2 regions of the Lactobacillus sp. ESL0680 genome follow, and region 2 is predicted to be linked to the other one. Evidence: riboswitches for the same ligand, from Rfam matches in the RefSeq annotation. Region 2 holds a riboswitch; the other holds the start of a gene.

Region 1 (15,709 bases), 330 kb from region 2:
AAATATACTCCTTCAGATTAAATTAAGTTTTCAAGACCAACAATCAGTTCATCGAGCTGCAGAACTTGCTTTAGGGCGAGTTCGACGCCGGACATAAATGAATTGCGGTCAAATGAGTCCTGTCTGATAGTTAAAGCTTCCCCCGCACCACCAAACAAAACCTGTTCGTGGGCAACATAACCGGGTAAGCGGACCGCGTGAATTGGTACGCCGTAATAATCGCCGCCGCGTGCGGGGTTGTCGTTAAAGGCGGCAGTTGTTTGAGGATCCCGATTTTGGGCAATTTCTTGGGCAGTTTTGATTGCCGTTCCCGATGGTGCGTCTTTTTTGTCGGCATGGTGCATTTCAATAATTTCTGCATTAGGGAAATATGCCGCTGCCATTTTAGCAAATTTCATTAATAAGACTGCTGACAAGCCGAAGTTGGGGGCAATAATACCGCCAACTTTGAGTTGCTTAGCCAAGGTCTGCAGCTTGGTAGTTTGGCTATCAGTTAATCCTGAGGTGCCAATAACGGGTCTGATCTGGTGATCAATTGCGAATTTGGTATTGGTGTAAACGGCACTGGGAGTAGTGAAGTCAAGCCAGATGTCGTATTGCCCAGTAATATCTGCCAGCTTGGTAAAAACTGCGGTACTTTGGTCTAAATGATAGTCACTTGGATCAAGGCTATTTAGGTGAGGCGATAGGACTGCTGCTAGTTGATAGTTTGGCAATTTTTGTACTAGCTTGACAGCTCGCTGTCCCATTGCCCCATTGAAGCCAGCAATTAAAACTTTAATCATGCTTAATCTCCTAACTGTAATCTGATCGGTTGACTTAAATTATCGTTTGGCAGTCCGAGTGCACGGGCGAGTTGCTTTTGTTCATCGTCATTTAAGTTAGCGATTGGCAAACGGCAGCCGCCAGTATGGAAGCCTTGAGCATTTAGTGTAGCTTTAACGCCGGATGGTGACGGAAACATGAACAAGGCTGCCATTTTCGGTGTTAACTTACGCTGCCAAGCTCCAGCTTCGGCAATGTTACCGGCAGCTAGCGCTTGGTACATTTGTTTCATTTGGTCGCCATAAAGGTGAGAAGCAACGGAAATTATTCCTTGAGCACCGACGGTTTTAGCCGCCAAGCTTTGTGCATCTTCACCGCTGAAAACCAAAAAGTCATCGGGTGCATGTTCAACCAAGTATTCCAAGTCTTCAACAGTAGTGCATTGCTTAACACCAATGATTTGGGGATTTTTAGCTAATTCCAAAATAGTAGCGTTGCTCATTGTGACACCAGTACGTCCGGGGATGTTGTAGATAATGATTGGCAGCGGTGAATGGGCTGCAACTGCGGTAAAGTGGGCAATCATTCCTCGCTGATTAGGCTTGTTGTAGTAGGGAACGACCACTAATTGTGCCGCCAGTCCTTCTATCTGACTGACCTGTCTGCTCAATTCAATCGTAGCTTGCGTGTTATTAGAGCCAGTACCAACGATTACGGGCACACGATTGCCTGTAATTTCAACAAATTTTTGGTAAAGTTCCAACTTTTCTTCATTAGATAAGGTGGCGACTTCACCAGTGGTGCCGCCAACAACGAAGCCTTGGCTGCCGTGGTCTAATAAGTAATTGACCAGTTCCTCGAGCCCTGAATAATTAATCGTGTCATCATCGTTAAACGGGGTGACGATAGCTGTTAAAATTTCTGCATCTTGTAATAACATTGTTAATCCTTTCTATTAATTGTGCTGCATTCGTCTTTTTAAAAAGCCAGTTACGGTTTGCACGCCAATTGGGATTGCTCGCTCATTAGGGTTAAAATTTGCTGAGTGCAGGGAGCCATGTTCACCGACACCTAACCAGAACATTGCCCCCGGGATATGATTAGTTAAATAACCAAAATCCTCACCGGTCATTGCCGGTTCAGTTTCGACAAAGTTGATTTGGGGTGCTTGTTTAAGATAATTAATCAAATCTGCGGTTAAGCTTGGGTCATTTTCAACTGGAAAATAACCGCCTTGGTTAAAGTTAATCTTGATATCCGCGCCGTAGCTTGTGGCTATGCCGGCAGCGACTTCACGCAAGCGCTGTTTAATTAGAACAATCATGTCTTGAGTTAAACCGCGAATTGTGCCTTCGATATGGGCATTGCCAGCAATGGCATTACGGACACTGCCAGCGGTCATTTTGCCTAAAGTAATGACACCAGCCTTTAGTGGGTCAATACTTCGCGAAATAATGGTTTGTACTTGAGTGATAAATTGCGCAGCAGCAACAATCATGTCATTAGCATTTTGCGGGTAGGCGGCGTGACCATCTTGCCCGATAAAGTCAACGTTGACCTCGGTTGTTCCGGCAAACAGGGTGCCTTGTCTAGTTCCAATGGTTCCCACTGGTAATTGCGGGGTGTCGTGCAATGCGTAAATTTCGTCTACGGCAAATTTACCGCTGAAAAGCTGCTGGTCATAAGCGATTTTGGCGCCACTCTCACTTTCTTCGGCTGGCTGGAAGAAGAAGACCAAATTATCTTGCGGCTGGTGATTAGCAAAGTAGCTTAAAGCGCCAAGGGCAATCGTCATGTGTAAATCGTGACCGCAGGCATGCATAACACCGTGATGTTGTGATTGATACGGCAGGTTATTTTGTTCAGTAACGGGCAAGCCGTCAATGTCTGCCCGGTAACCGATCGTCTTGTTAGCATGTTTCCCTTTGACGTGCACCATAATTGCCGTTGGTAATTCGGGGAAAGTCTTAATTGTTAAAAATTGCTGCGGCAATTCGCTAATTAATTGCAGCAATAATTTCTGCGTTGCTGTTTCTTTTAATGCCAGTTCGGGAATTTGGTGGAGCTGGCGTCTAATTCTGACTAACTTCTGTTCGATAAATTCAGTCATGTCATCACAGCTTTCGCAAACTGGCTTCTAGGCCAGTTTTACTTTTAGTCTTGGTATCAACCTGCTTGATTACTTTGGCTGGGACGCCGGCAACAACTGTCTTAGGCGCAACGTCTTTTGTCACAACTGCACCTGCACCAATTACGGCACCTTCACCAACTTCAATACCTTCTAAAATTGCGGCACCTGCACCAATTAAGACGTTGTCGCCAATTCTGACAGGCTTAGCTGAAGCCGGCTCAATTACTCCTGCCACAACGGCATTAGCACCAACGTGTACGTTTTGACCGATAATTGCCCGACCGCCAATCACGGTTCCCATGTCAATCATGGTGCCGGCACCGATTTCTGCGCCGATGTTAATTACGGCGCCCATCATAATCACGGCCTGCTTGCCGATTTTGACGTGGTCGCGAATAATCGCACCGGGTTCAATCCGGGCATCAAGTTGCGTATAGTCAAGTAACGGCACGGCGGAATTGCGCGCATCATTTTCAACATGGTAGTGGGTGATTTGTGCTGTGTTCTTGGTTAAAAATTTTTGAACATCTGCCCAATCACCGAACAGAATTCCGATTTTGTCATCTAAAAATGCCTCAATATTTTCAGGGACAGCTAGATTTGCCAAATTGCCCTGTAAATAAACCTTAACGGGTGTCTTTTTGGGGGCGTTGCTAATAAAATTAATAATTTCTTGTGCAGTTTGCTTCATGGCTTTTCCTCGTGTTACTTAAAGATAATTCAGGTCTAATCTGGTTAAATCGGCAAGAGTTTCGCGCTTAACGACTAATTTGGCGTGTCCGTTTTCGGCGAAAACAACGGCGGGACGACCGACGCGGTTGTAATTGGAAGCCATCGAGTAGCCGTAAGCTCCTGTTGCCAAAATTGCTAAAATATCACCAGGCGCGCTTAAAGGCAGTTGTTGGTCTTTTGCTAAGATGTCGCCAGATTCACAATAGCGGCCGGCAATTGTCACGGTTTCAACTGACCTTGCTTGGGGATTAGCAGCTAAGACTGCCTGATAATCAGCCTGGTAAAGGGCAGGACGGATATTATCGCCCATGCCGCCATCGACGCTAACGTAAGTGCGAATGCCAGGAATATTTTTGCGGGCGCCGATTGTATAGAGGCTGTAGCCGGCTTCGCCAACAATGGAGCGGCCGGGTTCAATCCAAACTTCTGGCAGCGTTAAATTAGTCTGGGCAATTTCTTTTCTTAGTGTTTGCACCATACTGTCAACAAATTCTTGTGGCGTTAAAGGCTGGTCCTGATTAGTGTATTTGATGCCAAATCCACCGCCAAAATTTAAAACTTGCGGCTGATAATGGTATTTTTCCTGCCACATGGCTGCAAGCTGCACCATTTTTTGAACTAGGGCGGTAAAGCCTGTAACTGCCATAATCTGCGAACCGATATGGGCGTGGTAGCCGCGTAAGTTCAGTTTAGGATTTTGTAAGACTAACTGCAATGCTTGTTCTGCTTGACCTGACTGGACGTCGAAGCCGAACTTACTGTCAACTTGACCAGTTTGAATGTAGCGGTGGGTATGTGCTGAAATACCGGGCGCGATTCGCAGCATGATATTGACTGACTGCTTCTGCTCAGGAAGCAGTTTGTTTAATAATTCCAATTCGTGGAAATTATCAACGATAATCGTGCCAACATGATTGTCGAGGGCTAACTGCAATTCCGCAAGTGACTTGTTGTTGCCATGAAAGCTGACATTTTCCATTGGGAAATTAGCTTGAACAGCGGTCATTAATTCACCAGCCGAAACAACGTCTAAGTGACCGTCTTCTTGGGCAATAACTTGGTCGATGGCCCTAATTGAAAAAGCCTTACTGGCATAACTAATTGCGTATTTAACGCCGGCTTGTTTGAATGCTTTATGAAATTGTTGTAATTGCTGCCTAATTAGGCTGACATCGTAAACGTACAGCGGTGTACCGAAATCGCTAGCGAGATCGATTGCATCGCAACCACCAATTGATAAATGTCCTTGTGAATTAACGGTAACCAAGTTGATTCCTCCAAAATTAGCTAACAAAAAAGGTTCTTTTGTTTGCGCTGAAACAAAAGAACCGAATTAATATCTGGTATCAAATTGTCGGAAGCGCTCCGTAGATTTTCTACGACAGTCCATGACTTATTTGGCCATGGCCCAGCTGATAATTCCTGCTTGTGAATTAACGCTTCGGCAGCTTCCCCTTTTAATTAGCGTCATAGTTTTAGCAAAACTCGACTAATTTACTGATGGTCACTGCAACCTCTTCGATTGCATAAATATTATATTTTTTTGAGAATAATGTCAATGATTTTAATTTAAAAATTAAAATGCTTTGCAAGCTGAAAAAAATATTTTCCTTGCAGATAAAAAAATAAATGCTAGAATTGCACCTAAACTCGCGAAAAGACAGATTAGATTTTTTATAAAAAGGATTTGACCCAAAATGAAAGTAGTTAAGTTTGGTGGCAGTTCATTAGCAGACGGCCCACATTTTGAAAAAATTATTAAAATTATTACAACGGACCCAGAGCGCAAAATCATTGTGACTTCAGCTCCTGGTAAGCGGGATAAAACTGATTGTAAAATCACGGATTTGTTAATCGATTATGCACATAAAACTATTACTAATCAGAGTTTGACTGCTATTCAGCAGCAGATTTGGCAGCGCTATGAGGAAATTGGCAGTTATTTTTCTGTTTCAACTGAAAAAATGGCGGTACTAAAGCAAATTTTATTAAATTTACCAAAAAAAGAATATCTAAATAATAACTATTTATTAGCAGAATTCAAGGCGCATGGTGAAATATTAAATGCACACATATTAACGTTAATATTGCAACAATTAAACTTAAATGCCCATTTTGCAGGTAGTGGCGAATTAGGTATTGAAGTAACGGCTAATCCACAAGATGCCATGATTGTGCCGGAAACTTATGACAATTTGGCTAAATATCATCTGCCGAGCGGCTATTTGGTTGTGCCAGGCTTTTATGGTCTAACAAAGAAGGGACAAATCGCCACATTTTCGCGTGGGGGTTCGGATATCACTGGTGCTGTTTTAGCTCGCGGCTTTCATGCCAGGGTGTATGAGAACTTTACTGATGTTGATGCGATTTATTCGGCTAATCCAGCAATTGTCAGGCACCCAAAGGCAATCAGCAAAATGACTTATCGGGAAATGCGGGAGTTATCATATGCCGGGTTTTCAGTTTTTCACGATGAAGCAATTTTGCCGGCGATAGCTGGTAACGTGCCGATTAACGTCAAAAATACCAATCACCCTAATCTTAAAGGGACAATGATTGTTCCGGCAAAGGATTTTCATGCGCTGAACGTAATTACGGGAGTAGCAACTGCAACGCACTTCTCAGCACTGTACTTACACCGTTATTTGTTAAACAAAGAGGTCGGCTTTACCCTGAAGCTGTTGCAGATTTTTTATAAGTACCATATTTCTTACGAACATATGCCATCAGGGATTGATGACCTGACCGTGATTTTTGATGATCGGCAGTTTACCGCTGGCGTTCGCGAAAAGATGTGCCAAGAAATTCGGACGCAGCTGAAGCCAGATAGTTTAGAGTGGATTGATGATTATGCGATTATCATGGTAGTCGGCGAAGGAATGCGCAATAAAGTTGGCGTAATGGCCAAAATTATTGAACCGCTGGCGGCACAAAACATTGGTGTTCACATGATTAATCAGGGTGCGTCACGGATTTCAATTATGCTGGGAACTAAACGCAAGGATGCTCCAGCAGCGGTTAGACAAATCTACAACAATTTTTTCACACAGGGAGCAAAAATAAATGATTAATATAGAAAAAGTTCATGGCTCGCAAAACAGCTTCTTTTTGCTAGATCAAACTAAATTAGTTAAGCCGCTGACAACTGCAGAATTACAGAATTTGGCAATTAAATTGACGGATGAGCAAACAGGGCTGCTTGGCGGCAGCGATGGCTTATTAGTGGTTGAACCCGCGACCACGCCAGCAGCTGTTGCGCAAATGCGCATTTTTAACAAGGACGGTTCACAGGCATTGATGTGCGGCAATGGCTTGCGCACAGTTGCGCGATATTTAGCCAGCAAATTTCATCAGCGCGAGTTTTTGGTGCAGACGGCTGCTGCGAATTTACGTGTGCAGCAATATCCGGATTTGGCTTCTGGTGTACCGGCTTTTAGTGTTGAGATTGCGCCGGTTTCGTTTGCGGCGAATGATGTCGGCTGGCATAATTTAGCTTTCACTAAAATTATTAATCAATCCATTCCGGCTTTTTCTGATTGTTTAAAATTTACAGCGTTAGCAGTACCTAATCCACACTTAATTAGTTTTGTGTCAGATATTCATGAAGCTCATGAAATGTTGGGGCAGTTGGGGCAGAAACTAAATCACCCCAACCAATATTTTCCCGATGGGGTGAATGTTAGCTTTGCGCAAATTTTAGCTCCTAACAAATTATTTGTGGAAACATACGAACGCGGTGTCGGTTTTACCAACGCTTGTGGAACGGGAATGTCGGCGACCAGCTTGGCGGGACACTTGACCTATCCCAAGCAGGTAGCTGCCGACGAATTACTGACGGTTTATAATCCGGGCGGCTTGGTCAAGACAAAAATTCACGCGGATACTGATAATTACTGGGTTGAACTAATTGGTAATGCAACGGTTACTCACCAAATATACCTTCCTGAGGAATGCTTACATGAGGGAGAATTTGACCAGCAACAGATTAGTGTAGTTGAAACTGATGAACAGGAAGCATACTTGAAATTTGTGTCTACTTTCAAAAATATGTAAAAGACTTTAGCGAATTTTTGTTGTGAGTGCTTTTTAGGCAGACAAAAATCCGCAATTACAATCAAGTTTATAATTGGGGATTTATTAGTTTAGTAATTTATTTAATTAAAAGATTTCAAAAGAAAATATGCTAGGCTAAAAGCCTAGCACGTTTTCTGTAAGTGATTTAATGAATAGAGCATATATTTGCTCAATCCTGCTAGGTGTTTAATCTAGCAGGTGACTAAATCTATGATTATCAGTGTCTTGATTGCAAAAGCTATCAGACTGATAAATTAAAGGTTCAAAAATATTATAATTAATATTGATACTTTGTTTGTTGTAGTTAATTAAAGCATAATTTATTGCTATATTCAATACTAAATTGTAAAAATATTAATTATCATAAAGTGGCGCAATGATAATCATATTTTTTGTGCTGGGGTAAGCAAATAACAGCGGTCAGCTTTTTGTTCGAGCTAAAAGTGCGACTTTATTATATACTAGAACGAGTTGTTTTAGTTCGAAAGGGATGGACGATGAGTTTACTAACGGTTAAAAATCTTGGCCAAAGTTTTGTGGATAAAACCTTGTACGAGGATGCAAATTTTGTCCTTAATAAAGAGGATCACATGGGGGTCACGGGACAAAATGGGGTTGGTAAATCAACCTTAATTAAGATTTTGACGGGCGAGATGCTGCCGGATGAAGGTCAGGTTAAGTGGCAGAACAAAGTTGATGTCGGCTATCTTGACCAGTATGCCAAGTTAACGCCGGGGGAAACAATCCGCGGCTTTTTGCGCACGGCATTTGCTGCACTATATCAAAAAGAAGACGAATTAAACGGATTTTACGCTAAATATGCTGAAAGTGGCAACGACGAGCTATTAGAAAAGGCTGGTAAAGTTCAAACTTACTTAGAAGAAAATAATTTTTACGGGATTGATACCGAAATTGAACGTGTTGCGTCAGGTTTGGGCTTAGCAGAATTAGGTTACGATCATGATGTGGCCCAACTTTCTGGTGGTCAGCGTTCCAAAATTATTTTGGCTAAATTATTACTGCAAAATCCGGATGTATTATTGCTCGATGAGCCAACTAACTATCTTGATGTGTCACACATTGATTGGTTAGTCGACTACTTGAATGACTTCACTGGTGCGTTTATTGTAGTCAGCCACGATTACGACTTTTTGGGCCGGATTACCAACTGTATTATTGATGTTGATGTCGGCACCATTACGCGTTATACGGGAACTTTGAAGCAAGCAATGCGGCAAAAAGAAGCTAACCGCGAAACTTATCTCAAGGCTTACGCTAACCAGCAGCGTAAAATTGCCAAAACAGAAGCTTATATCCGTAAAAATAAGGCGGGAACTCGTTCTAAGAGTGCCAAGTCACGTGAACGGCAATTAGCTCACATGGATGTTTTGACACCGCCGAAATCTAACCGACGTGCGCGCTTTGACTTTCCTTATGTGGCAACCGCGTCTAACTTATTACTGCAGACCCAAGATTTGGTAATTGGCTATGACCACGCGCTAGTTAAAGAGGCATTTAACTTTTCAGTTGGCGGCAATGAGAAGGTGGCAATTACTGGTTTTAACGGAATTGGTAAGTCGACCTTGCTGAAAACCCTGTTAGGACAATTAAAGCCGATTTTTGGTAATTTTGAATTATCTACAACCGCCAAATTAGCTTATTTTAAGCAGGATTTAACTTGGCCAAACAATAATATGACGCCGCTGCAATATTTGCAGGAAGAGTTTGAACGGCAAAAGCCGAAGGAATTGCGTGGTGCGTTAGCACGCATGGGTGTAACGGCGCAGCAGGCAATGAGTCCGTTGAAGAAGTTATCTGGTGGTGAGCAGGAAAAAGTTAAGCTGGCGAAGATGCAGTTTGAGCCGGCTAACTTGCTGTTCTTAGATGAGCCAACCAACCATTTAGATCGCGATACTAAAGACGCGTTGCGCAAGGCAATTGTTAATTTCCCTGGTGGGGTAGTTATCGTTAGTCACGAGCGCGATTTCTTTGAAGGCAACTGGGTAGATAAGACAATTGACATTGAAACGATGAACAAATAGACGAAAGATCAGGTAACTGATCTTTTTTATTAATTAAAATTGACCTTTGGTCATTTTTGCGTAATAATACTTTTAAACTGAGGTGAAAAAATGCCAAATATTCATACAACGCAGCAAAAGCAGGCTAAACGCGAATTAATTATGCAGGTAGCGATGCAGCTTTTTGCTAAGCAAAGTTATACCCAAATTACGATGAAACAAATTGCTGATACAGCTGGAGTAGCTAAGGGCACAATTTTTAATTATTTTGCGACTAAGGAAGACTTATTTATGAGTATCCTGCTGGAAGATTATTGCGTGTTTTTCACTAAAATTATCGAGCAGGTTAAGCAGCAGCCAGAGGTAACTCAAGCTCAATTCATTGACCTGATGATTAGTTCTACACGAGCATTAATTAATAACCATGCGGAACTGGTCAGGTTAAATGCGATTCGTGGCCCGGTCTTAGAAGGTAAGGCGAACATGGCGGAGACGATTAAGCGCCGCAATGAGCTGTATGCACTTAGTCATGAACTTGGGGAGTTATTGGCAGTGAAGAGCAATCAGTTATTAACGCAGGGACAATTTAGTCATTTATTCATTATTCAAAGTGCAATTATCAGCGGCTTAATGAATATGTCTTCGCTGGCTAGTTTTAATCATCAAGAGGTTGCCTTGACTTATCCAGACTTTACGATTGATTTAGTAGGGGAAGCCGAAGCTCAGATGCGATATTATTTAACAGGATTTTTTAAGGAACAAACAGATAATGAAACAAGCACAAATTCGTAATTTTGCCATTATTGCCCACATCGATCATGGTAAGTCGACTTTGGCCGACCAAATTATGGCGTTAACTAAAACGGTCAGTGAACGTGAATTTAGTGACCAAATGTTGGATGATATGGAAGTTGAACAAGAGCATGGTGTTACCGTTAAGGCAAGAACGGTACGTAACTTTTACCAGGCACAAGACGGTCAGGAATATGAATACAATTTGATTGATACTCCTGGCCATGTGGATTTTAATTATGAAGTTGCTAAGAGTCTGGCAGCTACTGAAGGGGCACTGCTATTAGTTGATGCAACCCAAGGTATTCAGGCGCAAACGATTGCGAATTATCGCATTGCTAAGAAGAACAATTTGGCGTTAATTCCGGTGATTAACAAGGTGGATATTGCTTCAGCTGATGTTGTCCGCACGCAGCAGCAGTTACTGGAGTTAGATAAGTCCTTTACGCCGGAGCAGACGCTATTGATTTCTGCTAAAACTGGGCAGGGAGTTCCCGAATTACTTGAAGCAATTAGAACTCGAATTCCTGCGCCCAAAGGAAACAATCAGGCGCCGCTTAAGGCATTGGTCTTTGATTCAGTCTATGATGCTTACCAAGGAGTAATTATTGATGTGCGCCTAATTGACGGGCAATTATCTGCCGCAAGTGACTTACAGTTAATGCAGGCAAAGATGTCATTTCGTCCTAAAGATATTGGGGTGCTGACACCTAATATGCAAACTCAAAAAGGATTACAGGCTGGTGAAGTTGGCTATATTGTCACTGGCATCAAGGACCCGAAAAAAATTCGGGTTGGTGATACTATTACAACTAAGATAGATCCGACTAAAGAGGCATTGCCAGGGTATGAACCGGCTAAACAGTTGGTTTTTGCCGGTATTTATCCTAAAAATAATGATTTTCCAGCGTTGAAGCAGGCACTTAATAAACTGAGTTTAAATGACACGTCCTTTTCATTTGTGGAGGAGCGTTCAGAAGCATTAGGACAAGGTTTTCGTTGCGGCTTTTTAGGGACCTTTCATTTAGAAATTATTCGCGAACGTCTGCAGGATGAGTATGGCATTGATGTCTTAACGACGGCACCGAACGTAACATACTTTGTCTACTTAAAGAATGGTCAAGAAATGAAAATCAATAATCCGGCGCAATATCCGGCTTTTGGTCTGATTGACCATGTGACAGAGCCGTTTATCAAGGCCGAAATTATGACGCCTAGTGAGACGCTAAATGCAATTTTAAAATTAACAGAGCAACATAAGGGGACGCTGCTGGACTTAGATAATGATGAAGCGCAAATTTTGGTGACAGTTAAGATGCCGTTGTCGGAAGTAGCATACCATTTCTTTTCTGAATTAAAGTCGGTGTCGCATGGCTATGCCACACTTAATACGGAGTTCTTGGACTATGAGGATGCAGACCTAGTTAAGATTGAGGTGGATATTAACTACGCTCCGGTTGACTCGCTTTCATTTGTTGTTCACCGCATGGATGCACCGCAAATGACGCAAAAATTGGTCAAGGAATTGAAGTATACGGTGCCGCGGCGGCTTTATCCAACACCAGTTCAAGCAATCGTTGAAGGCAAAGCAATTGCCCGAGTTGACGTACCGCCACTGCGCAAAAATGCTGCGGTTGACGGTAATCAGCGGAGTGTCTCTAAAAAGGCAGCACTATTAAGACGCCAAAGTTTAAATAAAAGGCGGGCAGCTCAAGGAGAAGTTAAATTACCGCAGGAAGTATTTAATGTGATTTTGGAACTGTAAAAATTTGTCAGTTGCGCTAATTCATAATCTGAGTATAATGAATAATACGAGCCGACAAAAAAACGCGAGATGCGTAATTTTGTTACGAGGACACCCGTCTTAACTGACAGGTACGGGAAGTACTGGTGTTTGGTCTACCTGATGTGAACAGAAGTAGCCAACTGTTTTTGTGAAAAATAGCCTCGATTAAAAAGAGCAAGTTCTTAATTGAACCTGCTCTTTTTGTTTATTTGATGTATAAAGCCTGCTTGCCCTGCTGGTTATAGCTCCGCTCTAAATTAGCCCACGGAATTTTCTCGTTCTTATGACCAAAGGGATCATTAACGAAAATAATTCGCGCCCTTTTGTTAAAGCCGGTAATAACACAGGCGTGCGATGATGGTGTAACGTGAACGTTGCCTTGAGCTGTTTTCCAAGTTTGCATGTCACCGACATGGTTAAAGTTGGTTGTGGTAATAATCATGACAGGATGACCAGTTGAGACCAATCTCATTACTTGAATAAAGTCATGCCCCGTAAAATTTTGAATACGGTTAGTATATTTTCGGGCTACTTGCTCTAGTGGTTCATTATAAACGCACCACCCGGCATTGGTCTGGCTCATATAGCCGACGAAGCCCTTATGGGGATTGCCGCGATATTGGCCGTTATCAGTAAATGAAGCAACGTGGGCAATATTTTGGGAGAGGTCCAGCTTAGTAACTTTGATGCCATAGTAGTTTAGCAGCATACTTAAAGAGGTGACTTCACAACCATTAGGAAGGTCAGGATACTGGTTTTCAAGTGGTACGTCCAGTTTTTGTTCAGACTTTAGGGTTAGCCAGGCATATTGATTACGCCAACTTTTGGAATTAAAGGCAAAAATAATTGCTCCAAGAAGTAGGAGCATTATTAATAAAGATAAATATTTAGCGAATGACTTTTTGTTCTTCATAAATGCTATTTAATCATAAAAAACTATCCATAACCAAAAAAGCGCTCAACTTAATGAGTGCTTTTTTGGTTATTAATTGAAGGTCAGATTAGTGATGACTTGCACCTGAAAATGCGTCCATCGTGTGATCTACACCCTTAACAGGCATTCCTTCAACGTCCATTCCTGGGCAGAATACTTCGTCCATTGGCACACCTTTTTCTTCGGCTAATGCTGTGTTCAAAGTCTTCATATCCATCAAATGATACTTCTTGTCTGGATCTTTTGGATCAACAATTTGAATTTGAGCCATCATACCAGCATCTTCGTGTTCGATGATGTGGCAGTGGTACATGAAGACACCAGTGTTTTGGAAGTAAAGCTTGATGCGGACAGTTTCTTTAGGAGCAACTTCGATGGTGTCCTTGTAAACGCCACGTTCGTTAGGGTATGGTTCGTGACCATTACGTGATACTACTAAGAAGTGAGCACCGTGAACGTGGAATGGGTGTAACATACCATGAGTCTTATCATTGGTGTTAGTTACGTCCCAGTATTCAGCGTCCATTAAGTTTTGCTTCATGTCAATTCTTTCCATGGAGAACAACTTACCGTTAATTTCGTTGTGGTTGTCCATAGTAACATGAGGAATTGGTGCGTTTGGATTTACAACTGGATCATGTGGTGTAAATAGAGTATCAGGAATGACACTGTCATCTTTTTCATATTGATGAATTCTAAATTCAACTAACTTGAAGTCATCAGTGTAAAGGTTGACAACGTCACCGTCTTTGTAGTCGCTGAAGTCAACAACTACTTGTTGACGTTCACCTGGCCCAATTAAGACCTTAGTCATCTTAACTGGATGCTCTAAGAATGAGTCGTCACCAGCGATTTGGGTCATAACTAAATCGTTGTCGAAGTGTAATCTCCATTCACGACGGTTAGAACCACCTAAGAAGATTAAACGTACTTTTTGCGTAGTAACATCAACGTAAGGCTTAATAACACCGTTAATTACTGGGTTATCACCGTAAACACCCATTGAATTGTAGTCGGCCTTGTAGTCAAATTGGTTATCTTCGTGGAAAGTCCGGTCCTGCAAAATAATTGGGAATTCGTCCTTACCATAAGTCTTAGGAATTGGTAATTCAGCTTCGTTAGCGTCAGTAACAACGACACCCATTGCAAGCCCCATCCAAACTTGTGAAGCAGTTGATGGACATGGGTGAGCGTGCAGCCAAGTAAGAGCAGCAGGTTGGTTAACAACGAAGTCAATGTGCTTTTCTTCGCCTGGGTAAACTGGTGAGTGACAAGCACCATCGTTACCTGGTCCAGAAACTTCCATACCATGCCAGTGGTAAGTAGTTAATTCTGGCAAGCTGTTCTTCAAAGTTACGTGAACGTGTTGTCCGCGAGTTAAGACCATAGTCTTACCAAGAACTGGAAAGTTGTAGCCCCAAGTGTGGGTCTTCTTGCCTGGCAAGAATTGGAAGTCGCCTTCTTGTGACTCAATTGTGTACCAAACATCATTGTTTTCAGCTTTATCTGGTTCCAATACTGGTGGAACGATTAATGGTTGAGCTTCAACATTGTCAGGGATAGTGAGTTCTTTGTAACCCATACCATGATTTCTGTCAAAGTCTTCTGAATTATAAAAATAATCTGTGTAAACTTTATCTGACATATTCGTCTACCTTTCAGTTAAAAAAATTTCAGTTAAAAAATTTCATTACGCCTTAAATTTACTCTTGCTGAAAACGCTTGTAAAGTGGTTAAAATCATGATTTTATGCCAAGATTATAAAAGGCACTAGTTTTCAGAAAAACTGGCAACAAATGTTATTTAATTAGAAACAAAAATATGTTAAAAGTAGTGGTATTTTTGTCTTAAACAACTCGTTTTATTTGCTTACAGCGCTACTTACTAAAGATTAACGTTTTTTAAAAATAAAAATAAATAAATTGTTTTTAGCGTCGATGTTGAGTATCGTATAGAAGAATAATAAATTAGATTACACAATGAAAAAAGGAATTTTTAGTTTGAAGATTAATTTGAAGAATTTAACTGGAAAAATTGAACAAGAAGATTATTTACAAGATTTGGCAACTGTTAAGTATGCCGATTTGAGTAAGTCAAAGGCTAAAATTAAGGAAGCTGCGGCTAACATGGTTAAAGAGACCGCTGCGGCTGTTAAGAAGGGGTCATTAAGTCATATTGCACTTGAGGTAACGGGACAGCGGCCAGTGACTTTTGCCTTGGAAACCAATATTATTAATTTGCCTTACAGTAATTACAAAAAAATCAGCAACTTTTTTGAAGAAGGACAAGATTATCCAGTCAATATTTACTTTGAGACTGCGTCAGATTATCTAAATGCGTCGAAATTTCGCATTGACCAGCTAGCAACTGAGGCTGAATTACAAGATGAAGATGCAGTTATTACGAAGTTAGCGGCTGCAATTAGCGAAAAGCTTAAGCAGGTGCGTGAATATGAAAAACCGGCACCAGCGGCT
Region 2 (15,709 bases):
TGGTTTCAGCTGTCCGTAATCAAAGCTTTGAATCAGCCGCAGCAGAGAAGCAAGGCTTTGCGAATGTAACACTTGAGAGCTATATTGATGCCAATTTTGCCGATATTACTTTGGATTCGGCTGCCAAACATTTTGGCTTTAACCCAAATTATTTTTCTAGCTTAGTTAAACAAAAAACGGGAAAAAGCTTTGTAGAGCATGTTGATGAACGGCGAATGCAGGAAGCACGTAATTTGCTTGCTCGCCCCGACATTTCGGTTAAGGAAATTATTGCCAGGGTAGGTTACAATGGTAAGTCCTTTTTCTATAAAAAGTTTAATGAATATTATCATCAAACGCCGGTCCAAATGCGTGCAGAGCTGTTTCGTCAAGCTAATATTAATTTGAAATAAAATAAAAAAGACATCTGTTTAATTAACAGATGTCTTTTTTGGATATTACATTTTTTCTAGCCGTTTGATCCGGTCTTCTGTCGGCGGATGGCTATCGAATAGATGAGTAAAACCGTGCTTTTTACGCAATGGATCTTCAATATACATGCCAGCACTACTTGGATCAGCCTTTTTCATTGGCTTACTGCCGTCGATTTTCTCTAAAGCAGAAATCAGACCTTGTGGGTTGCGGGTAAGGTCGACTGATGAAGCATCAGCCAAGTACTCACGATTACGCGACAAGGCCATCTGGGCAAGGCTGGCACATAATGGCCCAAGAATAAGCACAAAGACAATTGCAACAATTTTAAAAATAATGACTACGTTGTTATCATCGTCTTTGTCGCTGCCGCGGTCATCGTCAAACCACCAAATATAGCGGCTGGCAATTCCGGATAGATATGAAATTACCCCAACCAGAACCGCGGCAACTGTTGATAAGCGAATATCATAGTTGCGAATATGCGAAATTTCGTGTCCTAAGACACCTTCCAGTTCCTCACGGTTCATCATGTCAAGTAGGCCTTGAGTTACCGCAACAGCACTGTGGTCAGGATCACGGCCGGTCGCAAAAGCATTAGGACTGGGATCATCAATAATGAACACGCGTGGCATGGGTACCCGGCCAACCATGGCCATATCTTGGACGATATGCCATAATTCTGGATTATCCTGTTCGTTAACTTCTTGGGCATGATTTAAATTCATGACTAGATTTGCAGGATCACGCATGACAAAAAATAGGTAAAGAATGCTAATGACAAGCGCAATAATTACACCGCTCCATGGACTGTTACTAAAAATGTAACCCAATCCAGCACCAACAAGGGCTAAAATCACGGCAAACAGGACCATGATGATGCCAGTTTTGCGCTTATTACGAGCAATTTGTTGAAATAACATAGTGGTGACCTAATATTTAAAATTTAACCTTAGGTGCTTCTTTTTCGGCTTCACTGGCTTGTAAGTAGTCAACCTTCTTAAAGCCGTGGATCCGTGCAATCATATTTGATGGGAAAGTAAGCAGCTTTTGGTCGTAAAGGGCTGCTGATGAATTGTAGAGCTGACGTGAGTAAGCAATCTTATTCTCAGTATTGGTCAATTCTTCTTGTAATTTCAAGAAATTTTGGTTGGCCTTCAGGTCAGGATAGTTTTCTTGCAAAGCAAAAATTGACTTTAAAGCATCAGATATTTGGTTAGAAACCTTTAAAGTTTGGGCGCGGTCATCTTTAGGAACGTTAGTTAACTGATTGCGCAGCTGCACAACATTTTCTAAAGTTTCTTGTTCATGCTTAGCGTAACCCTTGGTGGTTTCAACTAAGTTAGGAATTAGGTCGTTGCGCCGCTTTAATTGGACATCGATTTGGCTCCATGATTCATCTGTATAAACTTTGGCTTTTTGAAGACCATTGTAGATAGCAATATAGATAGCGATTAATAAGACAATGATAATTAGAATTATCCAAGTTAATGATGGCATAGGTTAAACCTCCTTATATATACTGCTTCATTATAACTGATTATATATTTTTTGGACAGAAAAAAAGGATATGGCATTGTGCCATGATTCAAATAAGTCAAGCATACTAAATAAGCAATAATAGCCAACCAATAATCATCAGGATAAATAAGCCAATAAACTGCATAACGCTCCATTTTTTGAAGAATTCGTTCCTAGGGACAGTTCCGTTTTGCATGAAGGTTTTGAGAACCAGCATATTGGCCATTGAGCCGATAGGTGAGCCGAAACCGCCGATATTCGTTCCTAAGAAGAGTGCTTTGGCATATGGCGTGAACTTACCAACAAGGATTGTGGCCGGCACATTACTGATAATTTGGCTGGATAAGATTGACGTAAAGTAAGTTGAGCTTTCTGAATTAATCATTGTATGAATAATCGTGACAATGATTGGAATCTGCTGAATATCGCTAATAAAGATAAAGAAGCAGGTAAATGTAAGCAGCAAGGCAAAATCGACTTTAAGTAAAATGCGCGGATTAATCAAAAGCGCAAGAACAATTGCCGCCAGCATTGGCCAAGCAACATTGACAACTTTGAAGACACCCAAAAAGAAGAAGGCGAACACAATGGTCGTTATTATGGTTGGCCGAATACTGATATTAATTTGCTTTGTTTCTTGAACAGGAATTTGCTTACTCGGGATAAAGTGAAAAATAATGAATGTAATCACCAATGCACTAAGCAAATATGGCAGTGACCATGAGAAGAAGGTCAGAGCATTGACTGAATATTTGCTAACCAGAAAAATATTGTGTGGATTACCCCAAGGCGTAAATGCCGCACCGATATTTGCCCCCATTCCGATTAAAGTAACGGGCAAAATTTGCGGTAAGTCATATCTTTTAGCAATGTTAAGATAAAGTGGAATTAATGTAAGCGCTGTTATATCATTACCCAGAAACATCCCAGCGATAATTGCTAAAAGTGTGAACAGAATATTCAGTTTACGTGTATTGTCAGCGATACTAGTTAATTTGTATGCAAGTACATCAAGTACGTGCAGGTACGCGTAGATTTGAATGATAATTAGCATCGCAGCGACTGAAAATATAGTATGCAAGTTGATATCTCCAAGTCGCGGTCTAGCAAAAAAAAGACTTATAATTGTGACTATAGCAGTAATCTGCAAGATTCTATCACTAAAAATTTTCTTTAAGACGGTCATAAAATGTCCCCTTTCGCAAGTTACAATCATCTATAATCATTACTTCTATTTTGAGCTTTTTTTCCGCTGTGTGCAACGATAAATTTTTGACTATGAAAATGTAAATTTACTAAGCAGGAATTTTGCTTTCTTTTATGCACACAAGCTATACTTTAGTAAGTAGAAGAAATAAGGGGGATTTATGATGAGTAATTCTGAAACAATTGAAATGAATATAAAGCCTGAAGCTGCAGCCAGAATTAAGAGCCACGTTAAGCAAGGCCAAATTGTACTGTTGGCGCTGAATGACGGTTCTAACCAATATTCTAAGATTGGCGGTACTTGTACCATTGGGGCTAACTTTCAATTTGTGATTTTGGATCAAAAAGACCCCGAATTTTCAATTACAATTAATAATAATGCCGGCTTGAGTTTATTTACTAGCCCTGCAGAAATGCAGTATTTAGATAATAACTTAGTTATCTCTGAAAAAAATGCCACAATGAGTTTGGCAGATGACAGCGGTGTGATTGATGGCGCGGTTTCAATTAACGAATATCAGCCGTCAGCAGTAACTAAAAAGGACCTAGAGGAAGGCAAAATCTGTTAAATTAGTGTTATACCTTGATTCATGACCCTTAACGTGGTAAACTAAGTGAGATTTTCGAAAATCTGAAAGGAAGTATAGTACTATGCGTAAAGGTGAAAATTACAACACTGGTTGTGAACCAAACCAAAGACCTAAGAATAAGAAAAACGGTAAGAAGCGTGTTGCTCACGTTGCTGCTGTTGTTGCTTTCTTGAACAAGGCCAAAGAAGACGAAAACAAGTAGTCTGATAATAATAAAATAAAAAGGTAGATTGCAGTTTGCAATCTACCTTTTTTTCTTACGATAAATTGAGTAAAATTGAGATAATGATAACTTTTAACCTAAAGGAGAAGGGCAACGTGAAATTTCAATGTAGCAGCTGCGGCTTACGGATGAACTCCGTGCATTTCAAGCAGCAGGGTTTGATGAACCCTAAATTAACGAGTATCTGTGATATTTGCTTGCAAAGAGGACAAGATGCTAAAGATTTTGCTAATTCAGCGGTGCAGATTTTTGCGCAAGGGCTGCTCTATACCTTTGTGGGTCAATCAGCAAGTGATCGTGAACATGACTTTCTGGTAAGTAAAAAGGAATACCGCAAGCGTTATGAGGCCTTTATTCAGGATTATGACGGCAATAGTTTAGCCCAGCAGCAATTATCCCGCAATGATTTTAACGCGGCAGTTATCGCCAGTGAAACTGGTGAAAATAACTTTGTGCCTCAGCTTGATTTAACTTTTGCAGATAATTTGACGCAATTGGGGTTAAAAGTTGATTTTCAATTAAATGAAGTTGATTACATTGACCGTGAACGTATTCGAGCCAAGTACCATTATCGCTGCCAGTATTGCGGTCGGCGCGGCCGCAGCGTTGACCATAAGGATCCAGTGTCACTCTCGCATAATAATGACTTAGATAATTTGATCTTGTCGTGTCAGGAATGTAATCGGATCAAGTCTAATATGCCGTTTAAATTATTTACGCAGCTAAACGACCAGATTTCTCAGATTAATCAGAAGTTAGTTAAGTATGAGAATGCATTAGCAACTTTGAAGGGTGAATTTGAAGAGCGGAGACGTAAATTGGCGGCAACCATGCATCTTAAGGGTGTTGTTAATGATCCGGAACTGAATGAGATGCGCAAGCAAAATAAAAAGCTGCAGGATGCCATCGATAGCTTGGAGAGCGATTATCGTGACTTGTGTAATTTACGTGAGCAGCACTTTATTACTGGCTGGAAATTAGTTGAGGAACAGAAAAAAACTGATATTATTTAGTAAATTTATGCTAATTAGCTGGTAAAATACTTATAACTATAAGTAAAAGAGGCAATAACGATGAAGTTAAAAATAAGAAAATTAGGACTTTGCTTGGCAATAACATATTTAGGCCTGGTGGGTTTGGCAAGCAGTTCGCCTGTGTCTGCGGCTGAAGCCACTCCGGTGCCCACCAATTCATGGGCTTGGGATAATGCTATGTGGACAGGGACAGATGGTGACTGCACTTGGAGTTACGATATTGTTTCTAAGACCCTAACAATTAGTCCCAGTCAAAATGGCGACCAACTTTCGAGTACACCTCTTACAAAAAAGTTGTCAGGAATCAGTGGAGTAAACCATCTTGTATTTGCAGGACCGGTTAAATTAGCGATTAATTCAGAAAATAAATTTAGCGGCTTAGGTAAATTGCAAACAATTACGGGTTTGAACCAAGTTGATACAAGTCAAGTAGTTAATATGGCTGACATGTTTGCTCAAGATCAGAATTTGCAAAGTTTGGACTTGAGTAGTTGGAATACAGAGCGTGTAGTTAACATGTCGGGGATGTTTACCCAGGATTCAAATCTGGCTAATCTGAATTTGGCAAATATTAAGACAGACCAGGTAACAAATATGTCTAATATGTTTGATGGCACTAGTAAATTGACACAACTTGATCTAAGTCAATTTGATACTAAGCGTGTAACTAATATGCAGATGATGTTTGCTGGAATTGGTGTGGCAGCTCTGAATCTCAGTTACCTGAATACCAGTAATGTCACTAATATGGCCGGAATGTTTATGAATGCTAAGGTAGCGAATATCAATTTGGCTAGCCTTAATACTAGTCATGTGACAGATATGTCTAGTATGTTTAGTGGTGACCATAATTTGGCTAAACTTGATATGTCTAATATCGATACAAGTCACGTAACGAATATGTCTAATATGTTTAATGGCGATAGTGAACTGACGCGACTTGATTTAACTAAATTTGATACTAGTAGTGTAACAAACATGTCTGGGATGTTTGCGGGAGTTAAGCTTGCAGAAATAAATTTGCACAATTTAAATACTAGTCATGTTGTTAATATGAGTAATATGTTTAATAAGGCAACATTTACTAAGTTAGACCTAGCGCAATTGAACACCAGTAGTGTAACAAATATGTCAGAGATGTTTGACAATGCTGATATTGCCCAGTTAGATTTGACACATTTTGATACTAGTCATGTTCTTGATATGTCGAGGATGTTTGAAAGTGCAAAGATTGCCAATTTAGACTTAACGCAGTTAAACACCAGCCATGTAACAAATATGTCGCGCATGTTTGCTAATTTTGCTAACCTGAATCAATTGGATTTTGGCAAATTCGATACTAGCAATGTCACTAACATGTCAGGGATGTTTGCGGAAAATAAAAATATTACAAGTTTGGATTTAAGTCATTTAAACACCAGTAATGTAGCTGGAATGTCGAGAATGTTTAATAATGACACTAATTTAAAACAACTTAATTTGCATCATTGGAATACTAAAAACGTTACAACAACCGAAAACATGTTTACTAATTGTAGTAGTTTAACTAAATTAGATCTTAGTGATTTTAGATTACCTAAAGTAAACGTCACGGCAGGGATGTTTCAATATGATTATAAGTTGAAGCAGTTAGATTTAAGTCATTTTAATCAGAATAATAATAGTATATTGACTGATGCAGGTTCTGCTAGTAGATTTGCAGTAAAATTGGGTAATTACCAGTTAAGAAAATATTCGGGATTTGGTCAAGGATACAAGACCATTCAAGCTGTTGGCAAGGGAACAATCAATCATCCTCGTGGGAAAAAATACACGGTTAAGCAAATATTGCGATTATATCGTAAGTCTAATAAGCATCGGCCAGTAGAAACATATGTGATGAAGAAGGGGCCGAAACGCCAAGCACCTAAAAATATCTCACTGACTGTAAGTCATGGATAATATATTAAAATAAAAAACTAGTAGTCTTAATGACTACTAGTTTTTTTGGATTTAACTCCATGGTTCAAAGTATAGATCACTTAATTGATCTTCAGTTGTTTTAAGCAGCCAAGTTGCTTCTTTGACGTCGCCACGGCTGGCTGTAGTTGATCGGATAACACTTGCGGCAATTGAGAGAGCATTATTGTAGTTTTGCTTTAATGTAGCATCAGTATATGCGTTTGCTAAATTTTGTTGGCCATCTGCAAATAGTTGTCGCAGCTCTTGTTTATTTGCGTCTGTTGCAATAACGTTATCAGCTTGTGCATCTTGAGCAGTATTAAGGCTTGCTAGTTTAACACCACCGGTAATTTTTATGTCACTTGCTTTTACAAAACTGTTACTGTAATCAGGAATTGTTTCATCTGCAGTTTGATCGGAATCTGAGTCTGAGTGCAGTATGTGGTAGAACAGCTCGGCTTGATGATCGTGTTCAACCCAAAGATAGAACTTACCGTCAACTGTGAGTTGATTGTTGTCTTTGATTGTAAGAGTTTGAGCTATTGTCGACCCATCTACTTTGTAAGTTGTAATTTGGTTACCATTAATGGGTTTAAAATAAGTATAAGCCATGTCATTGTAACCAGCGATTGGCAGGTCATTTCTAATCTTGATATATCCTTCATCAATATATTCTTTAGGATAGTTATGTAAATGATAAATATAGCCATCAAAATCTTCTGCCCAAGGTGCGACTGCCATGTCAATTTTGATTTTTTGTCCTTTAACTAATTTATGATTTGTTAGTCCATTAGAAATGGTTTGTGTGCGGCTGCTTTTGGTGACAGTGGCATAGGTAACACCGTTAAGGCGTGCAATTTCACCATTAATGGTACCGACATTTTGTGCATTGACATAAAGGTGATTCTTTAGAGCGTAATAGTCGTGACCGTTAATTTTTTTAGTTGGCAGGTAAGCATATTTATTGGTGCCGATATAATAAAAATATTTGGGACAGGTCGTCTTCTTTTTAACTTTGCCAGCATAACTGATAATTGAGTCAGCAGCTAGTTCTTTGTTAGTTTGATGACCATTTTTAGTGTAGAGCTTTGATTTATGATTCAGGGTTAGTTTACCTTTTTTAATGTTTTTACCGTTCAGGGTAAGAACATTAGCTGCCTTAATATAGGCGTTTTTGGCAATCTCGTAATATTTTTGGCCCTTAATGGTAATTGTTTTGCCAGTAAAAGAAGTTATTGGCGTCGTGTCGTTACCGTCAAGATAGCTATACCCATCCCCGTCAGTATCAGTAAACAGATGCTTGGCGATTTGGTTATAGTAGCGGTAGCGTTTGCCACTTGGTTTATAAATGTAGGGACTACCAATAAAGCCTAATTTGTTTTTTTCTATATGTGCAGCACTAGTTATTTGTGCTGGCATAGTAGTAACTATTGGACTAATGCAAAGTAAAGCAGTCATTAATACTAGGTTTAGTTTTTTCGTTAATTTCATTTTGTGCCTCATCTTAGATAGAGTCTTTAATTAATTTTCCTTTGCCGACAATGTAATAAGGCTTGCCTTTGACTTTAATCGGATCACCATATGTGTGATAGGGAGTATGTGCCTTAATTTGTCCTACTCGTTTACCATGATAATTATAAACTGGGATTGGCTTATCTTGCCATTCGGTTTCTAAGCCAGTAACGTTCCGAACGGGAACGTAGAGTTGTTGGCCAACTAAATAAAAGTAGCGTCCAGCAGCAATGTGAATGTTGTTATCTTCGTCAGTTTTGTGAATTTTGACACGGGAACCGGCTTTTAAAATTAGTCCGTTTGTGCGATGTCCCTTCTCATCATAGAGGTATGTGCTGTGCATCACGCGTTTTTTAGATTTGGTGATTTTAATTTGCTTGGTAACTTTTTTGATAGGAGTAACAGGCAAAAAGTGATTGTCATCAAGCTCATAGTAGTCATGGCCATTAATCTTTTGCGTCTGAAGTATATTAGCAATTGATCCCTTTTTAAGCTGTAAATCGTTAATTTGTCGTCCCGTTTTATCATAAAGATAGCTGTCATGATGCAGTTTTACTTGTTTAGTACCGGCAATGTTAACAGTAACGCTAACAGATTTACTTGTTCCGTCTGGTAAGGCTACTGTGACTGTGCCTTTACTTAAGCCGTTATATAAAGTAGATGGCTTTTGACGCCATGAAAATTCTGTCCCGTTTGGCATTGACTGCCAATTGGCAATGCTTAATTTGGCATAATTGGTATCGCTGGCTAAGTTGGTATTTGTAGGAATAGTAACTTCTTGCCCTGGTTTTTGTGCCACAGGGTTGGCAGCACTAATTTCGTCAGCAATACCTAATTCCTCGGCGGCTGTGATCTGTTGAGTAGATTGGTAACCAATAAGTGTTAAGGCTAATCCAGCAATGATTTTTATTGAAAAATAATGATTTCTTTTTTTCATAATTCATCCTCATATTTTAATTTTGATTATAGTTAGCATAATTCTTTGATGTGGCATTGTAAAGAAGCTTAATAGCTATTAAGACCATTTAGCTAATCAATTTGCCTAATTTTTATTCTATCAATTTTGTTATAATTAATGATGAATATTTTTATATAATTTAATGCAAAAAATATTGGCTGAAGGAGTAAAAATAATATGGAAATCAAAATTTTTAATAAGGGGCTTTCGCCACTGGTTGAATTGTCCTTAGCTAATGGTGAAACTGCTAAAATTCAACGTGGCAGTATGGCTTATATGCAAAATGTAAAATTACACGCAAAAATGAATTCTAACGATCACAAGGGCTTAGGTGGGTTAGTGCGCTCGGTTGCTCGCAGCAAGGTCACAGGAGAAAGCATGATTATTAATGAAGTTAAAGCAACTGGCGATAACGCATTAGTAGGAATAGCTCCTAACACGATCGGGGCAATAGAAGAATTGACTTTGGCTGAAGGGCACCAATATCGACTAAACACGGGCGCTTTTTTGGCAGCGGATGAAAATACAGGCTATGAAGCTATCAGACAAAAGGGCCTATCGAAAGCTGTGTTTGGCAAAACCGGTGGCTTTTTCATTTTACATACCAAGGGAACGGGCAAATTATTGATTAATGGTACAGGTAATATCGTCAAAATGGAACTTACGGACGAAAATAACTTCCAAATTGATAATGATAATGTTTTGGCGTGGGAAGATTCGCTCGATTATAAAATTGAATCAGCCAGTGGGTCATTTGGTTTTATGTCTGGAGAAGGCTTAGTTGATAGCTTTTATGGTCATGGCGTTGTTTATTTACAAACTAGCAATCTTAAAGAATTGGCTCGTTCGGTAAGACAATTTTTACCAGCCGAATAAATTGTTGTAGTCAAAAAGAACCAACTTGTCGTGAGCTGGTTCTTTTTGATTAAAAAACATTTATCTATTAAGCCGCTTCTGGCGCGGATGTAACATGATAATTGCGTTACTTTTGCGGCATATCTTGTTAAGTTATTGTTTAGAAAGGAAGGTAAAGTGCAAATGGAATTAGCTCGAGTTTTACGTGAAAGAAGGCAAGAATTGAATTTGACCCAGCAGCAGTTGGCAGATAAGTTGCATGTCACAAGGCAAACACTGTCGCGCTGGGAAAATTCATTGAGCTATCCTAATTTGGACACTTTGGTAGAACTGAGTGATCTGTTGGCAGTTCCGCTTGACACTTTATTGAAAGGAGACAATAACGCAATGGTTAAGAAAATTAGTTCAGATGTAAATGATAAGCGGAGATACCGCCGCTATTTAATAATCATTGGCAGTATTTTTGCCGTGATTTTGATATGGCTCTGTGTTTTGGGCTATGATCGAGCAAATCAAGTGGAATGGATTGATCGCTTTAATCCATTTTTGGAGATTAAGTATGGTTATGCTGTTTTGCCGGATAAAGTTGAATTGAAAAAAGAACGTGGAATTGAGCAGCATGGTAAAACTAAGAAAAAAGTTTGGCTTAAAATTCCACAAAAAGTGGACGCGTATGTTACTGACAATCCTTTCGATCATGGTTCGTGGCTAAAGTTCTCTACTGGCGAATACGACTTAAAGCACCGCTGGGCGTATGTGATGCATAAGGGCTCTTATGTGTATGCAATTCGCTTAGTTAAGAAGAGTGAAATACCCATGCAAATGCGTGGAACGATGCTGGATTATTATATGCCGTTTAAAGACGGAGCACCTGCATCTAGATTGAATAAAAATTTCCCGTGGTGGCCATTTAATTAATGAAAAAGAAAGATCAAAAATAAAAGCCTGTCTATTAACAGACAGGCTTTTATTTTTAACTGTTTTGGAAGTTACGTAAGAACTTCGCGGTTTTTTCATTTTGTGGGTGGTTAAGCAATTGGTCAGGACTTCCTTGCTCAGCAATGACGCCGTCGCTGATGAAGAAGACTTGATCGGAAACGTCGCGGGCAAAGGCCATTTCGTGAGTAACAATAATCATTGTTAATCCAGTAGTGGCTAGGTCCTTCATAACGCTGAGAACTTCGCCGACCATTTCTGGGTCAAGGGCACTAGTTGGCTCATCGAATAATAGAATTTCTGGATCCATCGAAATCGCGCGGGCAATTGCGACCCGTTGTTGTTGACCACCGGACAATTGCTTAGGACGGGCATTAATGTATTCTGCCATGCCGACCTTTTTCAGGTTGTCGACAGCAACTTTGCGGGCTTCTTCTTTAGAACGCTTCAAAACTAGTTCTTGGCCAACCATGCAGTTGGCTAAGACGTCTTTGTTCTCAAATAAGTCAAACTGTTGGAAGACCATGCCGACTTTAGCACGGTAGATATTACGGTTATAACCTGGTGCCAAGACGTTTTCACCATGGAAGTCGATTTCACCAGCTGTTGGTTCTTCCAGCATGTTGATGCAGCGCAAAGTGGTTGATTTACCACCACCAGAGGGACCAATAATTGTAGCAATTTCGCCCTTTTTAATATCAAATGAAATATCCTTCAATACTTGGTGAGTGCCAAAAGATTTTTGAATATGCTTTAAACTTAAAATCGTATCGTTTGCTTGCGTCATGATTTGTTAACCTCCGTCTTTTCGGTTGAGCCGACCTGAACTTGGTTGGCCATTAAATTATAGTTTTTACTGCCTTCAAGGTGCTTTTCAATTAAATTAAAAATTCTGGTAATCGTGAAGGTCAGAATTAGGTAGATTACAGAAATTGTTAGGTAAGTTGGGAAGAACTTGAACGTTTGACTGGCAATCGTAGTCCCAACAAAGAACAGTTCGGAAACAGAAATAATACTTAAAACTGACGTGTCCTTGATGTTAACGATAAATTCGTTGGTAATGGATGGCAGACAGTTTCTGATGGCTTGCGGCAGAATAATGTGCCACATTCTTTGGTTATGGCTCATTCCTAAGGCACTAGCTGCTTCAAATTGCCCTTTTGGCGTTGACATAATCCCACCGCGGATAATTTCGGCTAGGTAAGCACCAGTGTTAATGGAAACAATTACCAAGGCGGCGATTGTTCGGTCAATGTTCAGGTGCCATAACTGGGCGATACCATAATAGATAACAGCAGCTTGAACCATCATTGGCGTGCCCCGGAAAATTTCAATATAAACTGATAGTAACCAATCAATAAACTTCAATGTCCATCTTTTGCCGCGAGTTGTTGGTGTTGGAATAGTCCGGATAACGCCAACGAATAGTCCAATGAAGAAACCGGCAATAGTACCAACTGAGGCAAGCAATAAGGTCATGCCAATCCCGCTAATAATCATGCCGCCGTATTGTTGCCAAATGGAGACAAACCAGTTTTGTTGTTTGCCCTTTTTACCTTTAGCATTATCGGTTTTAGGTTGCTGCTTAATAGCTGCGGTCATTAACTTTGTTCTTTTGGAATTAGGAATTGTGGCGAGAATTTGGTTAACTTGCTTGAGCAGCTGTTTGTTAGGCTTGGCAATTCCGATAGAAGTTACTGATTCTTCCTTGGTTGCGTGGAAGCCTGCCATCTTGTTGACAGGAATTGCCTTGATGTCGGGGTCAACCATTTTGAATGATGTGGCTTCGGTATCTTCGGCAACGTAACCATCAATCGTGCCTGAAATTAAACTTTGGCGCATTGCCGCGAAGTCGCGCATTGCCGGTTGCTTCTTAGCGCCCTTTAATTGGCTGATTAATTGGTAGTGGAACGTTCCTTGTTGCCCCGTTAATTTGGCACCCTTAAAGTCACTTAGACTTTTGGCATTTGCGTATTTACTGTTAGCTTTAGTAATAACGACAAACGTGCTGCGTCTGTAAGGCTGAGAAAAGTTAATTGCCTTCTCACGCTCAGCAGTAGGACTCATGCCGGCAATAATTAAATCTGCCTTGCCACTGGTCAAGGCAGGTAATAGCCCGTCCCATTCAGTCTTAAAGACGACTACTTTGCGGTGCAGTTTTTTGCCGATAATTTTTGCGATTTTGACATCGTAACCGTTGGCAAAAGTATGGGAACCGTCAATTGGAACGGCACCGTTGGCTTTATTAGTTTGGGTCCAGTTATATGGCTGGTAGTTAGCCTCCATTGCGACTTTGAGGACACCATTATCTTTAGCGTAAGCTCGCGGAGACAATCCTAGTGTGATTGCTAGCCCGAGCAAGATTGCAATGAAAATAGATAACCATTTACTTTTTGACTTCATTTTAAAACCTCCAAATTGTTTTAAATAAAGCCAACACAATAAAAGCGTAAACCAAAAACCTCGCTGCGTTCGCAACGAGGTTACAATTAATCATATTTAGACAAATCATATAGCGCTCCCCGGGGACGAACCGGGACAGTCTGCAAGATATGCTCCTGCAGCCCAACAAAAAAGTGACGCAAATCAAATTCTTGTTTCGGCGGCAATTCTTCTAACTAGCCATTATTGCGTTTGCGCGCTAGGACTAGGTTCGTAATTGTCGCGACCTCTATTGCATTGGAAATTATTTAACTTAGAGAGAATGATAGGCTAAAAATTACGTCTTGTCAACTCAAGGCCTGATGATGATTAATGATGAAATATAAGATGAAGCGAGATAGTAGTTAATTTAAACTGCTGCTTGATGTGAAAATGAATGATAAAGCTCTTGGACTTATTTGGTTAAGTATTTTTTGGCAAATTGTTCATAAAATTCAGTGGCTGCCAAGTAGTCGGGAATATCAACGTACTCGTCAACTTGGTGGCAACTGTCATTTCCGGGTCCAATGCTAAACATGGTTGGTGCTGACGGACTATTGACGAATTTAGATGCATCGGTGGTTCCTGACTCGGTGAATAAGTTAACTGGGCGTTTTAGAATATTTTCAAGTAACTTTTGAGCTGCTTGGACGTATTCATCGTTTTCGTCACCAGAGACAGCTTCGCCCAAATAATCGTATTGCAATTCAAAATGGTGCTGCGGCATCTGGTTAACTTCATTAATAACATCTTCTAAAATCGTTTGAATGTCTTTAACTGTATAGAACGGGTTAATGCGAATATTGCCGCGGGCAACGACCTTATCGGGCATACTGTTGACTTGGTCACCGCCGGAAATCATCGTAATGTTGTGCAGAACGGGGCCTAATTTTTCATGAATTTTTGGTAAATGACGCAACTTTTGATTGGCTAATTGAATGAAGTCGGTCATATTGTCAATGGCATTGAGAACATTCAATTGGGCAGAGTGAGCGACTTTACCATAGGAGGTGACGGTGTAGTCAATGTCGCCGTTATTGGAATAAGAAATATCGAGGTTGGAGTCTTCGCCAATGACGATAACGTCCAAATCGTCGATAAAACCTTCTTTAGTCAGTTCTTCAGCGCCCCATTGCCCAGTTTCTTCACCAACTGACATTAACAGCCGCAATTCACCTGTTAACGGCACATTATCTTCAAGTAAAGATAGCAAGGTCGCAATCATTCCGGCTAAGCCGCTCTTCATATCAGTCGTGCCGCGGCCGTACATTTTGGTGTCATTATCGTATAATTTGCCGGAAAATGGATCGTCGCGCCAAGCTTCGCGGTTCCCTAGATTAACGACATCCATGTGTCCGGAAAAACCGAGCTTGAAATTACCGTTGGTAGGTCCAATTGAAATGACACAACTTTCACGGTCGCCTTGGTAGGGTACGCGAGTGATGCGGACGCGATCGCCAAACGGGGCAAACAGCTTAACAACATAATCAACGACCTTTTTTTCGTGGTCGTCAATGGTTTCAATTTGGATTAAATCCTGCAATAACTTAATTTGTCTTTGTTTATCTAACATATTTTTCCCTTACTTTTATAGATAATTATTTGTCTCTAGTAGCAACTTGAACTTGGTTAGCCATTAAGTTGTAGTCCTTACTACCATCAAGATGTTTTTCAATTAAATTGAAGATTCTGGTAATTGTGAACGTCAAAATCAGGTAAATTGCGGAAATTGTCAGGTAAGTTGGGAAGAACTTGAAAGTTTGACTGGCAATAGTTGAACCGACGAAGAACAATTCCGAAACGGAAATGATGCTCAATACCGAAGTATCCTTAATGTTAACGATAAACTCGTTAGTAATTGACGGTAGACAGTTTCTAATGGCTTGCGGCAAAATAATGTGCCACATTCTTTGATTGTGGGTCATTCCCAAAGCACTGGCAGCTTCGAATTGGCCTTGCGGTGTGGAGATAATCCCGCCGCGGATAATTTCAGCTAAGTAAGCACCAGTATTAATGGAAACAATGATTAGAGCAGCCGCGGTACGGTCAATATTAATGTGCCAGAACTGAGCGATACCATAGTAGATAACGGCAGCCTGAA

The links. A riboswitch is a leader RNA that binds a small molecule or an ion and turns the genes downstream of it on or off. The one in region 2 is predicted to bind lysine.
Region 1: linked by a shared signal. The riboswitch ahead of lysA (diaminopimelate decarboxylase) and the one ahead of OZX58_RS00460 (ABC transporter substrate-binding protein/permease) in region 2 are both predicted to bind lysine.

What each region holds. Positions count from the first base shown of each region.
Region 1 is NZ_CP113945.1:1,457,169-1,472,877, reverse strand. Features, by position in the region: gene dapB (4-hydroxy-tetrahydrodipicolinate reductase) at 18-785, opposite strand; gene dapA (4-hydroxy-tetrahydrodipicolinate synthase) at 788-1,705, opposite strand; gene OZX58_RS07105 (N-acetyldiaminopimelate deacetylase) at 1,721-2,875, opposite strand; gene dapD (2,3,4,5-tetrahydropyridine-2,6-dicarboxylate N-acetyltransferase) at 2,880-3,587, opposite strand; gene lysA (diaminopimelate decarboxylase) at 3,606-4,901, opposite strand; lysine riboswitch at 4,979-5,155, opposite strand; gene OZX58_RS07090 (aspartate kinase) at 5,326-6,699, shown strand; gene dapF (diaminopimelate epimerase) at 6,692-7,681, shown strand; gene OZX58_RS07080 (ABC-F family ATP-binding cassette domain-containing protein) at 8,200-9,744, shown strand; gene OZX58_RS07075 (TetR/AcrR family transcriptional regulator) at 9,835-10,515, shown strand; gene lepA (translation elongation factor 4) at 10,493-12,280, shown strand; gene OZX58_RS07065 (C39 family peptidase) at 12,507-13,169, opposite strand; gene OZX58_RS07060 (multicopper oxidase domain-containing protein) at 13,303-14,880, opposite strand; gene OZX58_RS07055 (hypothetical protein) at 15,236-15,709, shown strand, end outside.
Region 2 is NZ_CP113945.1:79,303-95,011, forward strand. Features, by position in the region: gene OZX58_RS00395 (helix-turn-helix transcriptional regulator) at 1-392, shown strand, start outside; gene htpX (zinc metalloprotease HtpX) at 438-1,334, opposite strand; gene OZX58_RS00405 (LemA family protein) at 1,351-1,911, opposite strand; gene OZX58_RS00410 (SLC13 family permease) at 2,018-3,118, opposite strand; gene OZX58_RS00415 (iron-sulfur cluster biosynthesis family protein) at 3,303-3,707, shown strand; gene OZX58_RS00420 (hypothetical protein) at 3,790-3,930, shown strand; gene OZX58_RS00425 (HNH endonuclease signature motif containing protein) at 4,047-4,964, shown strand; gene OZX58_RS00430 (BspA family leucine-rich repeat surface protein) at 5,025-6,926, shown strand; gene OZX58_RS00435 (SLAP domain-containing protein) at 6,978-8,417, opposite strand; gene OZX58_RS00440 (SLAP domain-containing protein) at 8,431-9,375, opposite strand; gene OZX58_RS00445 (TIGR00266 family protein) at 9,574-10,272, shown strand; gene OZX58_RS00450 (helix-turn-helix domain-containing protein) at 10,435-11,169, shown strand; gene OZX58_RS00455 (amino acid ABC transporter ATP-binding protein) at 11,225-11,974, opposite strand; gene OZX58_RS00460 (ABC transporter substrate-binding protein/permease) at 11,971-13,590, opposite strand; lysine riboswitch at 13,693-13,869, opposite strand; gene OZX58_RS00465 (ArgE/DapE family deacylase) at 14,024-15,181, opposite strand; gene OZX58_RS00470 (ABC transporter substrate-binding protein/permease) at 15,207-15,709, opposite strand, start outside.